Regions from separate parts of the Halorhodospira sp. 9621 genome, predicted to be linked through region 2. Evidence: riboswitches for the same ligand, from Rfam matches in the RefSeq annotation. Region 2 holds a riboswitch; the other holds the start of a gene.

What was found. Region 2 has a riboswitch for cobalamin ahead of LRF89_RS04290 (TonB-dependent receptor plug domain-containing protein). Riboswitches for the same ligand answer to the same signal wherever they lie in the genome.
Region 1: linked by a shared signal. The riboswitch ahead of LRF89_RS01435 (ABC transporter substrate-binding protein) and the one ahead of LRF89_RS04290 (TonB-dependent receptor plug domain-containing protein) in region 2 are both predicted to bind cobalamin.

Annotation. Positions count from the first base shown of each region.
Region 1 is NZ_JAJNRD010000002.1:32,709-39,874, reverse strand. It holds gene LRF89_RS01445 (class I SAM-dependent methyltransferase) at 1-514, shown strand, start outside; gene LRF89_RS01440 (HD-GYP domain-containing protein) at 516-1,691, opposite strand; cobalamin riboswitch at 1,932-2,104, shown strand; gene LRF89_RS01435 (ABC transporter substrate-binding protein) at 2,246-3,361, shown strand; gene LRF89_RS01430 (FecCD family ABC transporter permease) at 3,354-4,445, shown strand; gene LRF89_RS01425 (ABC transporter ATP-binding protein) at 4,442-5,239, shown strand; gene cobM (precorrin-4 C(11)-methyltransferase) at 5,229-6,008, shown strand; gene LRF89_RS01415 (sirohydrochlorin chelatase) at 6,021-6,845, shown strand; gene LRF89_RS01410 (precorrin-8X methylmutase) at 6,856-7,166, shown strand, end outside.
Region 2 is NZ_JAJNRD010000005.1:85,273-92,438, reverse strand. It holds gene LRF89_RS04305 (cob(I)yrinic acid a,c-diamide adenosyltransferase) at 1-400, opposite strand, end outside; gene LRF89_RS04300 (TonB-dependent receptor domain-containing protein) at 541-2,385, opposite strand; cobalamin riboswitch at 2,519-2,756, opposite strand; gene LRF89_RS04295 (cobalt-precorrin-6A reductase) at 2,856-3,611, shown strand; cobalamin riboswitch at 3,669-3,910, shown strand; gene LRF89_RS04290 (TonB-dependent receptor plug domain-containing protein) at 4,123-6,096, shown strand; gene LRF89_RS04285 (cobalt-precorrin-5B (C(1))-methyltransferase) at 6,099-7,166, shown strand, end outside.

The sequences.
Region 1 (7,166 bases), on a different contig from region 2:
GATCGTCGGCTACACGGTGGTCACGGGCATCTCGCCGCTGCCCTCCACACGTCTGGGGCAGGAGTTGGTGATTGCTGCGCTACCGGACGAGCTCGAGGGAACGGTGATCGAGGCTGGCTCTGGATGGGGCGGGCTGGCCCGGGCGGTGGGGCGACGGTGCCCGCGGGCCCGGGTGATCGGGTACGAGCTCTCGCCGCTGCCGTGGTTGTTCGCCTGCCTGCTGCAGTGGATCCGGCCGGTGCCCAATGTCGAATTCCGGCGCCGCGACCTGCGCCAGGTGTCCTTCCGTGATGCCCGTGCGGTGGTTTGCTATCTGCACCTTGAGGCGATTCGCGAGCTCGAGCCGCGATGGCGCCGGGAGTTGCCCGCCGGGGCGCTGGTGGTGAGCAACACGTTCCGCATCCCGGGCTGGCAACCGTGCGCCGTGCACCGGCCGCCCGTGCGCCTGGACGCCCCGGTCTATCTCTACCGGATTCCGCGGGCCTGTCGCGCTCGTTTGGACGTGTGCGGCTAGCTCAGCGGTGGCCGTGGCGCTGTCTGATCGCCTCGATCTCGGCGCCCCGGCGCAGGAAAGCCTCCACGCACTCCCCGCACAGCTTGCCCGCCTTTGCCTCGGCTCGCAGGGTCTCGGCAGCCTCGGCGAAACCCCAAGGCCGTTTGTAGGGGCGCTCGCTGGTCAGGGCGTCGAAGACGTCGGCGACGGCCACAATGCGCCCCTCCAGCGGGATCTGCTCGCCGCGTGCACCGGTCGGATACCCGCTGCCGTCAAGGCGCTCGTGGTGGTAGGCGACGATGTTGCGCATGATGGCCGCCCGCCGGTCCTCGCTCAGCCCCAGCTCCTCGGTCATCGCCAGCACCATGGCCACGCCGCGGCTGACGTGCTCGCGCATCTGCGCGAACTCCTCGTCGGTGAGCCGGCCGGGCTTGAGCAGGATGCCGTCGGGGACGGCAATCTTGCCCACGTCATGCACCGGGGCGAACTGATAGACCATCTCGATGTATTCGTCGCCGAGACCGTGAGCTGCGGCCAGCTCCAGAGCGATCAGTCGGCTGTACTCCGCCATCCGGGCGAGGTGGCCACCGGTCTCGTCGTCCCGCGCACGGCCGAAGGCCATGGCCGTGCGCGCCGCGCCGCGCAGGGTCTGCGTGGTGCGGATGGAGGTGATGGCGAGCAAGCGGGCCAGGTCGATGTAAGGCGCCAGCCGCTCGACGACGGCCTCCGAGAAGTAGCCCGGCCGCCGGGAGTTGAGGAACAGGAAGCCGAAGAAATTCTCGTCGTGCTGCAGCGGCAGGATCATCCCGGCGCGCAACCCGCTCTCGCGGATGCTGACGGTGTGCGGTTTCGGGCTGGGGTGTTCCCGGTAGTCGTCGATGATGCGCACCTGCGGCGCCTCGGCCAGGGCGCGCAGGGTGGGGGCCTCGCCTAGCCGGGTCTCGTAGTGATCCAGGGGGCTGGGAGCATCGCCGCCGGCGCCGTAGGTCTTGAGACGGTTGGCGTCCGGTTCGTAGATGGCGACGGCGATGCGGTGGATCGCGCCGCCGGGCAGCGCTTGGTTGATATGGCAGCGCAGGCGTTCAAAGCGCTCGCTAAGGCGCAGGTGCGGTTCCTGGTCGCTCAGCGGCAGGGTATCCAGCGCGTCGGTGACTATGTCACCCGCCTGGGGGCAGGGTGAATTCGCGTCTGTGCCCATGACATCTCCGTCGGGGGGTCGGGAGGGGTCGCGGGCGTCCATACCCTTCTTTGATACTGCGCAATTGTGCCATAAAGTTCGAGGTTGTGGCCATCGGCCCGGCTGGGCGCCCGATCGGGCCGCGTTGACAGCTGCCCCGAGCCGGCCGTAAAGTCCAGCCTCCCCAGGTGACCTGGCAGTTACCATCGCTGCCGGGGCCGTTCCCCGCCGCGTGGTCCGCCCGACAGCGCCGGGGACGGTCGGGAAGTCGGTGCGCACTGCGGCCCGGGCGGGCGCAGGCAAGGCCGACGCTGTCCCCGCAACGGTAGGCGAGAGTGGGCGCTGCATCGCCACTGCATCCACGGTGTCCCTGGCACCCGGTGCGGGAAGGCGCGGCGCCCGGGGTTCGACCCCGCTCGCGAGCCCGGAGACCGGTCTGGGGGTCGCAGCCACACGGCGGGGAACCGTGCGTGGCGGTGACGGTAGCTTCAGCCGCGCCCTGTCCCAGCGCCACGGCGTGCCCGTTTCCGACCCGCTCCCCGCATGGCGTACTGGATCCAGTGACTGGAGGAGCCATGCACCGCAATCCATGCATCGCCCTCGTGGCCGGGGTCGGCCTTATCCTCGGCGGGTGTGGGGATGCCCTCGACGATGATCCGGATGGAGGGGGTGTCCGGGAAACCCGTGAGGTTGAGGATATGCTCGGCCGCAGCGTGGAGGTCCCGGAATCGGCCGAGCGGATCGCCACGGTCAATGTCGACGCCTTCCGCATGGCGCTCCACCTGGGGGTTGAGGAGCGCCTGGTGGGCATCCCGAGCGATATGTACGGCTCGCGTTTCTCCGAGGCGAAGCCCATCGAGGTCGAGGCCTTCGGGCGCCTTGACGAGGTGGCCATGGTCGGCGGCGGCCAGCCCGGTTCGGAGTTCAGTGCCGAGCGGGTGCTCGCCACGGAGCCGGATCTGTTTATCTACTGGGCCTTCAGCCGCGGTGATGACGATCAGGCGATGGCCGAACAGGCAGAACGCTACGAGCAACAGCTGGGCGTGCCAGTGGTGGCGCTGAACACCCTGGGCCGGGAGCGGGCGTCGCAGGAGGCCGTCGAGGAGCAGATCGAACAGGCCTACCGGCTCCTCGGCGAAGTGTCCGGTCGCGAGGAGCGGGCCGAAGAGCTGCTCGATTTCTACCACGCCACGGTCTCCGCCGTGCAGCAGCGGGTCGCTGGCGAGCAGCCGCCTCGGGTCTATCTGGCCCACCGGCGCAATCTCTACAACCACGTCTCCTTCTACTTCCCCGTCGAGCTGCTCGGTGCCGAGATGGTCACTGCCGGCCGTGCCGGCGACGATGGCGAGGTCAGTGCCGAGGAGCTGCTGAGCTGGGATCCCCAGCATATCCTCCTCCACACACCGTCCCGAGCGAGTCGCGTGGAACGCGCCGAGGTGCTCGACGATGAGCGCTTGTCCGGTGTAGCAGCCATCGAGGCGGAGCGTATCCACCGCTTCAAGGGCACCTACATGGGCTGGGACCTGGCGACGGGGTTGATCGATCTGGTGCACATGGCTCGCGTCCTCTACCCGGAGGCCATGGCAGGCGTCGATCTCCGCGACCGCGGCGAGGAGATTCTGGAGGTCTTCTACGGCGACCCCGGTCTCTACGACCGGCTCATGGAGCTCAGCAGCCTCGAGGATGGCTGAGTTGACCGTCGGCACCCCCGTCCGGCCGGCGCCACCGCGGGGCCTCATTGACGACTACACGCGCGCGATCCGGGCCAAGACGCTGGTGCTGCTCGGCCTGGCGGCAGCCCTGGTGGCTACGGCGGGCTTTGGCTTGGCGCTGGGCCCGATGGGCATCCCGCTGAGCGAGGTGGTGCAGGCGCTGGTGGCTCGCCCGCTCGGGGCGTCGTGGGTCAGCGCGCAGACCGAGAACGTGGTCTGGAACATCCGCCTGCCGCGCCTGGCCACCGCGATGGTGGCCGGCATGGGGCTGGCGCTCGGCGGCGTCATCCTGCAGAGCCTGCTGCGCAACCCCATGGCCTCGCCGTTCACCCTGGGGATCGCCTCGGGAGCCTCGCTGGGGGCGGCGCTGGCGATCATTTTCGGCTTCTCGGCCTTCGGTGTTTACGGCATCGTCGGCAACGCCTTCCTCTTCGCCATGGCGGTGTCCCTGCTCATCCTGCTCATCGGGCAGTGGAAGGGGGCGACGCCGATGAGCCTGATCCTCGCCGGCATTGCTCTGATGTACTTCTTCGGGGCGACCACGACGCTGCTGATCTACTTCGCTGATGCCGACGCCACCCGAGAGGTCATGTTCTGGAGCGTGGGCAGCCTCAGCCGCGCCGACTGGGAGAGCTTCGTATTCATCAGTGCGGCGCTGGTGGCGACCCTGCCGGTCTTCCTCTGGAAAAGCGGCGATCTGAACCGGTTGCTGCTCGGTGACGAGACCGCCACCAGCTTGGGGATCGCGGTCGGTCCGCTGCGCATCGGCCTGATGTTCCTGGTCGCCCTGTTGGTCGCGGTCACCGTGGCGTTCACCGGCGGGATCGGCTTCCTCGGTCTGGTGGCGCCGCACCTAGCGCGGCTTTTGATCGGCTCGGATCACCGCTTCCTGATCCCGGCCACTGCCCTGATTGGCGCCCTGCTGCTGACGCTGGCGGATCTGGTATCGCTGCACGCCTTTGAATCGGTGGTGTTGCCCGTGGGTGTGGTCACGGCGTTCATCGGTTCGCCGCTGTTCATCTATCTGATCCTGCGCCGCCGCGAGACGGGAGGGGGGGCGTGACGGCGACCGGGATCGAACTGCGCGGCGTGCGCTACGCCTATCGGCGCACCGAGGTGCTTCGTGGTGTCGACGCCCGCGTGGAAGCCGGCGAGGTGGTCGCCCTGATCGGGCCCAACGGCTCTGGCAAGAGCACGCTGCTCAAGTGCATCACCGGCATCCTGCGTCCGCGCCACGGGACCCTCACCATCGCCGGTGAGCCGGTGCAGGGGCAGCGGCAGGCGCGCATCGCCCGCCGGCTCTCCTACGTGGCGCAGACCGCCGATGCCGTCTACCCGCTGACCGTGCTCGAGAGTGTACTGCTCGGTCTGCGTCGGGCGAGCTGGCGGCACGATCCGGCGGACCTCGCCCGCGCCGAGGCTGTGCTCGAGCGTCTGGGTATGGCGGAGTTGGCGCAGGCGCCGCTGACCGAGATCAGCGGCGGGCAGCGGCAAAAAGCGGCCATCGCCCGGGCGCTGGTCCGGCAGACGCCGTTCCTGCTGCTCGACGAGCCAACCAACCACCTGGACATGAAGCACAAGCGCGATGCCATCGAGATCCTGACCGCGTGCGCCCGGGAACAGGGGCAGGGCGTGCTGGTCGTGCTCCACGATATCAACATCGCCGTTCAACTGGCTGACCGCATCGTGCTGCTGCGCGATGGCCGGGTCATGGCCGACGGACCGCCGCAGGCGGTGATCGACACGCCGACCATCCGTGCCGCCTATGACGTGGATGTCCGCGTTGTCGAGCACCAGCAGGTGCCCTTCGTGGTCGGCTACCGATTGCAGCAGAGAGGGGGTGTGCATGACGGGTGAGGTCTGGTTCGTGGGGGCGGGGCCCGGGGCGGCCGATCTGATCACGGTCCGCGGGCGGGATCGTGTCGCGGCGGCGGACGCCGTGCTCTACGCCGGCTCGCTGGTACCCGCCGGGGTGCTGGAATGGGCGCCGCCCCACTGTGAGGTCGCCGACTCCAAGGGCATGACCCTGGAGGAGATCCAGGGCTGGCTGCTCGAGCGCGCCCGGGCCGGACGCCGCGTGGTGCGGTTGCAGCCCGGCGATCCGGGGCTCTACGGCGCTTTCGTGGAGATCGTGCGTCCGCTGGATGCGGCTGGCATCCCGGTCCACCTGGTCCCGGGGGTGACCTCGGCGATGGCTGCCGCGGCGGCCGCCGGCGAGAGCCTGACCCTGCCCGAGGGGACTCAGACCGTGATCTTCACCCGGGTGGAGGGGCGTACCCCCATGCCGGCCGGCGAGCAGCTCGCCGACCTAGCCCGCCACGGCAGCACCCTGTGCATCTATCTCTCGATCACCCTGCTGGAGCGCCTGGCGGACGCCCTCTGCCGGGGTGGTTGGGAAGAGGATGCCCCGGTGGTGGTGGTCCACCGCGCCTCCTGGCCCGGGGTGGAGCAGGTGCTGCGCACCTGCATCCGCGATCTCGCCGAAGACTGCCGCGCCGCCGGGCTCAACAGCCAGACGATGATCCTGGTTGGACCGGCGCTGGGGGCGCGGCAGGCGGCGCCGGCGGCGCGCTCGCGGCTCTACGATCCGGACTTCGCGCACCGTTTCCGCCGCCCTGAAAGCTGAGGACGTTTCTGGATGAGTGATTGTATCCTTCTGATCGGGCATGGATCACGCCAAGAGGACGGCAATGAGGAGATCCGCCGGTTCGCCGGGATGCTGGCCGAGCGCTATCCGGACTGGCGACTGGAGACCTGCTTCATCGAGTTCGCCGATCCGCTGCTTAGCGAGGGCCTGGATCGCGCCGCGGCCCGTGCCGAGCGCGTCATTGCCGTGCCGCTGATCCTCAATGCCGCCGGGCACGTGAAACTCGAGGTGCCCGAGCAGGTCGATGCGGCTCGAGAGCGGCACCCCGGCGTCGATTTCCGCCTGGCACGCCACCTGGGAGTCAGTGAATCGTCGCTGGGTCTGGTCGAGCGGCGTCTGCGCGATGCCATGCAGGCCCTGCACGTCCCCGATCCGCGGACCACCGGCGTCATCCTGCTCGGTCGGGGGTCCTCGGACCGCACCGCCAACGGGGAGCTCGCGCGGTTGGGGCGGTGGCTCTACGAGGGTGGCGAGCATGACCTGGTCGATATCGCCTTCACTGGCGTGACGCACCCGCGCCTGGAGGCGGTGGTGCAGCGCCACCACCTGCTGGGCGCGACGCAACAGGTGATCCTGCCGTACTACCTGTTCACCGGACGGTTGATCGAGCGCATCGAGCAACAGGTGGAGCGGCTGCGCATCCAGTATCCCCGGACGGTCTTCGCCCTGGCGGATTATCTCGGTTTCGAGCCGGAAGTCTTCGATCTGATCGCCCACCGGGTGGAGGAGGCGCGGACCGGGCAGGCCATGCTCGAGTGCGACGGCTGTCCGCACCGGGTCGCGGCCGGTCATCACCACCATCATCACCACCACTGAGGGTGCCGCAATGTCCCGTGAGCCGTCCGTGACCGAGCAGCAGACCGCCTCCGGGCGGCGTATCGAGGAGTGCTCCTTCGCCCGTGTTGATGCCGAGGCCGGAGATCGCAGCGCCTACGACACCGCGCAGTGGCCGGTAGTCCGGCGCATGATCCACGCCACGGCGGATTTTGATTTCAACGGTGTGACCCGCTTCCATCCCCAGGCGGTGGCAGCCGGGGTGGCGGCGATCCGCTCCGGGGCGCCGGTGTTCGTCGATGTCGAGATGATCCGGGTCGGCCTCTCGGCGGCACGCCTGCGCTATTTCGGGGTCGAGGCCCA
Region 2 (7,166 bases):
TGCGTTCCGCGCGCCGGCACACCGCCCGGGCGACGTGGCAATCCGCCGTGGCCCGGCCGCCACCGGGGAGGATGAACTCCTTGAGATACGGCAGCGAGTCGTTGAAGTAGGCCAACGCCGCATCCAGGCGGTCCACGGCGGCATCCGGGAACGCCTTGTGGCCGGGCACCGAAAGCTCGGCGCCCAGATCGAAGAGTTCATGCTGGACCTGTGCCAGGACGGGCGCCACGTCCTCGGGCAGTTCATGGGCCAGCAGACGCCCCAGGAAGCTGTTGAGCTCATCCACCTCGCCGACGGCCTCGACGCGGTGGCTGTCCTTGTCCACCCGCGACCCGTCACCGAGGCCCGTGCGGCCCTCATCACCGGTGCAGGTGGCGATCTTGGAAAGTCGGTTTCCCATGGTTTCCTTCCTACTCCTCTAGCGGGGCGGCGCACCCGCACAGTAACGCGCCCGGTGCCCTGCGGCACCCTACGCCCCGTGCGGGTGCCCCGCGAATCGGGGTCTGCAGTCGATGCATCCGCTCCATCGACACGCCCCGGTTAATGCTGATTGAAGTGCAGAGAGACGTAGACCGCCCGGCCCGGTTGGTTGTAGCCATCCGCGGTCTCGTAGTCCTTGTCCAGGGCGTTCTCCAGCGTCCCGCGCAGGGTCCACTCCGGGGTGATGGCGTAGCTGGTGCGCAGGTTCAGAAGGCCGTAGCCGGAGAGGCGCGTGTCGTTGGGCCGGTCGTCGTAGCTGCGCCCCCGCGCAAGAGCAGTGGCCCCCACCGAGAAGTCGCCAAGCTGCCGGTCGATATCCAGACGCGCCGATTCATTGGGCCGACGCGGCAGCTCATTCCCGGTATCTCTATCCTCGTGATCGAGGTAGGTAAAGGCGCCGGAGATCTGCCATTCCTGCCAGTGGGCACCCGCCTCCAGCTCGGCGCCGCGGATGCGGGCCTCGTCAACGTTGAAGGGTTGATCTTGGCCAGGCGCCACCTCTCGAGCGGCGATCAAATCATCAATTTCCGTCTGGAAAACGAGCGTATCCACATACACCCGTCTCCCCTGCCAGCGCGCACCTACCTCCGCCGAGACGGACTCTTCCGGAGTTAAGTCCGGATTACCAACCCAAGACGGGAAAGGAGAATAAAGCTCATTGAATGTCGGCGCTTTGAAGGCCGTCCCATAACTCGAACGAAGGCGGAGCCGATCCGTCGCATCGAACCCCCAGGCGACCTGGCCGGTGACGTTGTCGCCGTAGGCCTCGTTGTCGTCGTAGCGCAGGCTGCTGCCGAGATCATGGCGACCCAGGTCCAGCTCCAGCTGGGTGTAGGCGCCAGCGTTGTACCGGCTCGTTTCGTCGTAATCACTGGAGGTATCAACCTCTTCTTCACGCCAGTCCCCGCCGAAGGCCCAGACGTGCCCGGCGCCCCAATACAGCTCGTTCCGCCAACTCACCTCATGGCGCTCGGTGTAATGCCAGGACTCACCGCCACTACTGTCGAAGGTGTCCTGCTCGTCCTTCGCCTGGGAGACCGCCAGCTCGCTAAACCATCGGTCGGTTAGGTCCCCGCGGACACCGCCACGGAGGGCCTGGAAAACGTGGTCCGTCCAGTCCTCTTGGCCTGTGGCCCCATCGAATTCGCTCTGCCCCTTCGAACGGAACCCCGTCGCGAAGAGTTCGGCGCCGCCCGGCAACCGATGGCTGAAACGGCCGCTGAAGCTGGTGTTCTCAAAGCCGTCGGGATCCTTATCGCCCGCACCGTCCTGAACGTTGATCCCGTCCGTCTCGTAGTGGCTGGCCGAGAGCGCGTAGCGGCTCGCCGCGGTCCCGCCGGAGACGCCCACCCCGAATTCCTGAGTATTGAATGAGCCGGCGCCGCCAAAGGCGCGGAAGCGCGGCGGCCCCTCCTCCCCCTCGCGGGTAAACACCTGCACCACGCCGCCGATGGCATCGGCGCCGTAGACGCTGGTGCGCGGTCCGCGCACCACCTCGATGCGGTCGATCTCGGCCGGGGGCAGATACTGCCACGCTGCCCCGCCAAAAGTTGCCGAATTCATCGGCACCCCATCGACCAGCAGCAGGGTGTGGTCGGAGTTGGTGCCGCGCATGGAAAGGTTGGTGGTTTTGCCAAAAGGACCATTGCTCGTCAGGCCCGTGCCCGCCCGCCCCTGCAGCAGATCCGAGACCTGCCGCGGCTGCTGGCGGTCGATCTCGTCGCGGTCGATGACGGAGACGGAGGACAGGGATTCATCGACGGTCTGGGCCATCCGGGTCGGCGTGACCACGAGGGGGGCGAGTTGCGCCGACTCGCCGTCGGTATCGGCCATGGCCGGGACGCTGCTCACGATCAGGCCGGCCGCCACGCCCGCGGCGACCCGGCTGGTGGTGTTGCTGGACATAGTTTCCTCCCTTCCGCGCGCCACCCGCACGCGCGTCGGTTTGATTCCACCGCAGGGAGGAAGACAGGGATGGGGGAGGGATCGCGCTTGCGCCCGGCAAACGGTGGCCTGCCCCGGTCTGCCGCCTCCCGCGGCACCTGGGTTCCTTCAGGCCGGTCTCCGGGCTCGTGGGTGGGGTCGGTGACCCCGGGCGGATCGCCTTCCCGCAGGGCCCGCCGCCGAACGACGACGCCTTGCAGTGGCTTTGATGACCCGCCCCCCACCTACCGTTGCGGGGGCAGCGCCGGACTCGCCGCTGGGTGCGGCTGTACCGGTCTTCCCGTTTCACCCCGCCGCTGCTCGCGCGGGGCACCTGAGGAGCTTGGTACTCTAGGCAGCCCGAGCCTCGCCGTCAAACCGCCGCACCCCGGCGTCCAAAGGAGACGTGATGCAACGCCACCGAGTGGCACAGACCACTGCCCCGGCCCGCCATGGCGCCTGAGCCGCTGCGTATCCTGCTCCTCGGCGGTACCGGCGAGGCGCTGGCACTGGGCCAGGCGCTGGAGCAGGAACCCGGGATCGCCGCGGTCTATTCCGTGGCCGGGGTGACCCGCCGCCCCCGCCTCCCCCGGCTGGCGGTGCGCCGCGGGGGGTTCGGCGGCGTTGCCGGACTGGCCGAGTACCTGCGCCAGCACGGCGTGCACTGCCTGGTGGATGCCACCCACCCGTTCGCCGCCGGCATATCGGCCAACGCGGCGGCGGCCGCGCGGCAGACGGGGACGGCCCTGCTGGCGGTGCGCCGGCCAGCGTGGCAACCGGGCCCGGACGAGCAGTGGCACCGGGTGGCCGATATGGCCGCCGCCGCCCAGGCGCTGGGTCCGCAGCCGGGCCGGGTGCTGCTGACCATCGGCAATCAGGAGGTCCCGGCCTTCTGCGCCGCACCCCACCACCACTACTGGATCCGCTGCCTGGAGCCGCCGCAGCGGGTGCCGCCCGGGGCCCGAATCCTCTTCCAGCGCGGGCCGTTCCATTACACCGACGAGTGCCGCCTGCTCCGCGAGCACGGCATCGACACCCTGGTCACCAAGAACGCCGGCGGGGCCGCCACCCGCAGCAAACTGGATGCGGCCCGGGACTGCGGAGTCCGCATCGTGATGGTCGAGCGCCCGCCGGACCCGCCGGAGGCGGAGGTGGCCATCGACGTCGAGCAGGCGCTGGCGTGGCTTCGCCAAAAGCGGCGGCCCTGACAACCATCACTCTTTCCATAGATGAGTGGACGTTTACAGATCCAGGGGCGGCTGCTAACGTCCCTCGCGCTATTGGGTGCCCGCCGAGGACGCTGCGCCTCGCGGGTTAAACGGGAAGACCGGTTCAGCCGCACCCCGCGGCGAGTCCGGCGCTGCCCCCGCAACGGTAGGTGGGGGGCGGATCACTAGGCCACTGCAAGGCAACGTCGTTCGGCGGCGGGCCTTGCGGGAAGGCGATCCGCCCGGGGTCACCGACCCCACCCACAAGCCCGGAGACCGGCCCATGGCCAACCGGAAGACCGCGGGAGGCGGCGTGCCGGGACCGGGTTCCAGTGCTCACGGCGATTAGCCATAAGCCGTCCCAGGCTGCACGCAACTCGACCCCCGATTCGCTGACTCCCCGCGGTAGGCATTCACGAGCAATCGCGCACGGGCGGTGCGTGAAGGAGTCAGCATGGCTAGAGGAAAGCCCGTCACTCGGGCGTTGATAAGCGCCGCAACCCTCCCCCTGATGACAGCCCCCCAGGTCCACGCCACCGAAGAGGCCCCCACCCTCCTACCCGACCTGACCGTCACTGCAGCCACGCGCACCGAGCGCCAGGTCGAGCGCACGCCGGCGGCGACGGAGATCCTCTCCGGGGAAGACGTTCAAAGAAGCGGTGCGACTATGCTTGACGAAGCGCTTCGGGCCGAGTCAAGCATCTACACCGGAGCCGACAGCAATGCCTTCTCCATTCGCGGCGGCAAACGCGAGGACGTGCTGTATCTCGTCGATGGCCGCCGCATCGCGGGCACCTCCTCTCGGAGCCAGGTGCTCAACCGGATCCCGGTCAGTCACGTCGAGCGCATCGAGATCGTCAAAGGACCTGGCAGCGTGGTCTACGGCGCCGATGCGGTGGCCGGGGTCATCAACGTGATCACGCGACGGCCGGAGCCGGGCCTGGAAGGCGGCGTTTCCGCCCAGGCTGGGACGCCCACCGACGCGGATGGCGGCGAGCGCTATCAAGGGGGCCTCTACCTGGGCGGCGGCAGTCAAGATACACGCTTCCGACTCTTCGCCGACGCACTGGAGCGCAAGGTGTACTCGGAGAAGACCACCACTGAACCAGACGGAGGTGGCGCCCCATCTTCCCAAACCTTTGATCAAGATCTTCGCCCCTCCGCCGATGTGTACACCCTCCGCGGTGGCGTGACCCACTGGTTCACCGATCGCTTCAATATTGATCTCGAGGCCGGTTTCCTGACCGAGGAGCGGCAGGCGCGCCTCACTCAGGGCAGCGGCCCGGGCGGCATCAAAGAGTTTGCGGCCGTGGAGACCGAGGAGAGCGACCGACGTGACCTGGCGGCGACGGCGGAGTGGCTGGCCACCGAAACCCTGGAGCTGCGCTACCAGGCCTACGAGAGCCACTACGAATTTGACCGCGTCCGGTCGCACCTAGCCCCGCAAGACTTCATGTCGGACAACGCGGATAAGGATTTCGGCTTCCGCGAGGCGACCTTCACCGAGCGCGTCAACGACTTCCTGGCGCAATGGCAGCCGGCGCCCCGCCACACCGTACTGACGGGCCTCGAGCACAAGCAGCAGATCTACCAGGACCTCCAGCCAGAAGACGAACCCGAGCACGACCAGTGGGTGGGCGGCGGCTTCCTGCAGCATGAGTGGCAGGCCACGGACCGCCTGGATCTGGTCTACGGTGTCCGGCACGACGAGACCTCCACGGAGGCGGACAGCACCTCGCTGCAGGCCGGAGCGGTCTACCGCCTGGCCCCCGAAGCCCGACTGCGCGCCCAGTACGCGGAGGGCTTCAAGCTGCCCGAGCTGCGGTCCTTCCACGTCGACACGGAGGACGGTCAGGGTCGCGAAGTTCGCGGCGCCTACGTGATAGATGAAGATGTCGGCAAGGACGAGCGGCACGAACTCGATCCGGAAAGCAGTCGCAACTACGAACTCGGCATCGCCGGCGATCTGGACCTGCACAGAGATGTCACGGCGTTCTACGACATCGGATTGTTCTACACCGAGTACGACGATCGCATCGGGCGGGCACCTGGCAACGGTTACCAAACCTTCAAAAACGTCGACAATGCGCGCAGTCAGGGAACCGAACTCCAGTTCGGTGTCGCCTTCGACCCGCAACTGGAGCTGAGCCTGGCGGCCACCTACCTCGACGCCATCGACCGCGACAGTCGGGAGACCCTTCCCGACACACCCGAATGGACGGCGGTGGCGAAGGCCCTGTGGACCCCGACGGACCCACTGGAGCTCCAGCTGCGGACCCGTTACGTGGATGAGGTCTCCGATGGCAACGACGACTGGGACAGCGCCTACACCCTCACCAGCCTGGACGTCGGCTATGCGCCCGCGGCCTGGGATGGGCTCAGGCTCCAGGGCGGCATCGAGAATCTGTTCGATGAGAGCAACGACTCCTCCCTCGAAACCGACCCGGGGCGCTTCGCCCGTGCGGGGGTACGGTATGATTTCTAGCTATGAGTCAGGATGCCTCCCAGCCGGCTGATCCCAAGGCCGGCACCGCCCTGCGCCGCGGCTGGACCACCGGCGCCTGCGCCGCCGCCGCGGCACGGGCGGCCTTCACGGGGCTGATCAGCGGCGCCTTCCCGGATCCGGTCACCGTCCGCCTGCCGCGGGAACGCGCCCCGGCCTTCGCCTTGGCCGCTCAGGCCTGCGGCGACGGCTGGGCGCGAGCCGGCGTCATCAAGGACGCCGGCGACGACCCGGACGTCACCCACGGCGCCCTGGTCTCGGTGACCGCACGCCCCGGCGCACCGGGCGGCGGGGTGCGGCTGCGCGCCGGCCCCGGCGTGGGCACGGTGCGCCGCAGCGGTCTGCCCGTCGCCGCCGGCGAGCCAGCGATCAACCCCGGTCCGCGGGGCTACATCGAGCAGGGTATCCGCGAGGCGGCGGCCGAGCTGTCGGTGCCGGCCGACGTCACCCTGGAGGTCGCCATCGAAGACGGGGAACGCCTGGCGGCGCAGACCCTCAACCCGCGATTGGGGATCGAGGGCGGGCTGTCGGTGCTCGGCACCACCGGGGTGCTGGTGCCCTTTTCCTGCGCCGCCTGGATCGACGCCATCCAGCGCGGCATCGACGTGGCCCGGGCCGCCGGGCTCGGGCATGTGGCCGGGAGCACCGGACGCACCTCGGAGCAGGCGGTGCAGGCCTACCACGGGCTCCCGGACGAGGCGCTGATCGACATGGGCGATTTCGTGGGCGGGATGGTCAAGTACCTGCGCCGGCACCCGGTACCGCGGATCACCATCGCCGGCGGCATGGCCAAGATCACCAAGCTCGCCCAGGGCTTTCTCGATGTGCATTCGCGCCGCGGGCAGGCCGATCTGACGGCGCTGGCCGAGACCGCTGCACAACTCGGCGCGGATGCCGCCTGCCAGGAGGGCATCGCCACCGCCAACACGGTCGCCGAGGCCTTTGACCTCGCACAGGCCGCTGATCTCCCGCTGGGCGACGCGGTGGCGCGGGAGGCGCAGCGCACCGCCCTGGCCCTGGTGGATCCGGCAACCAGCGAGGTGGAGGTGCTG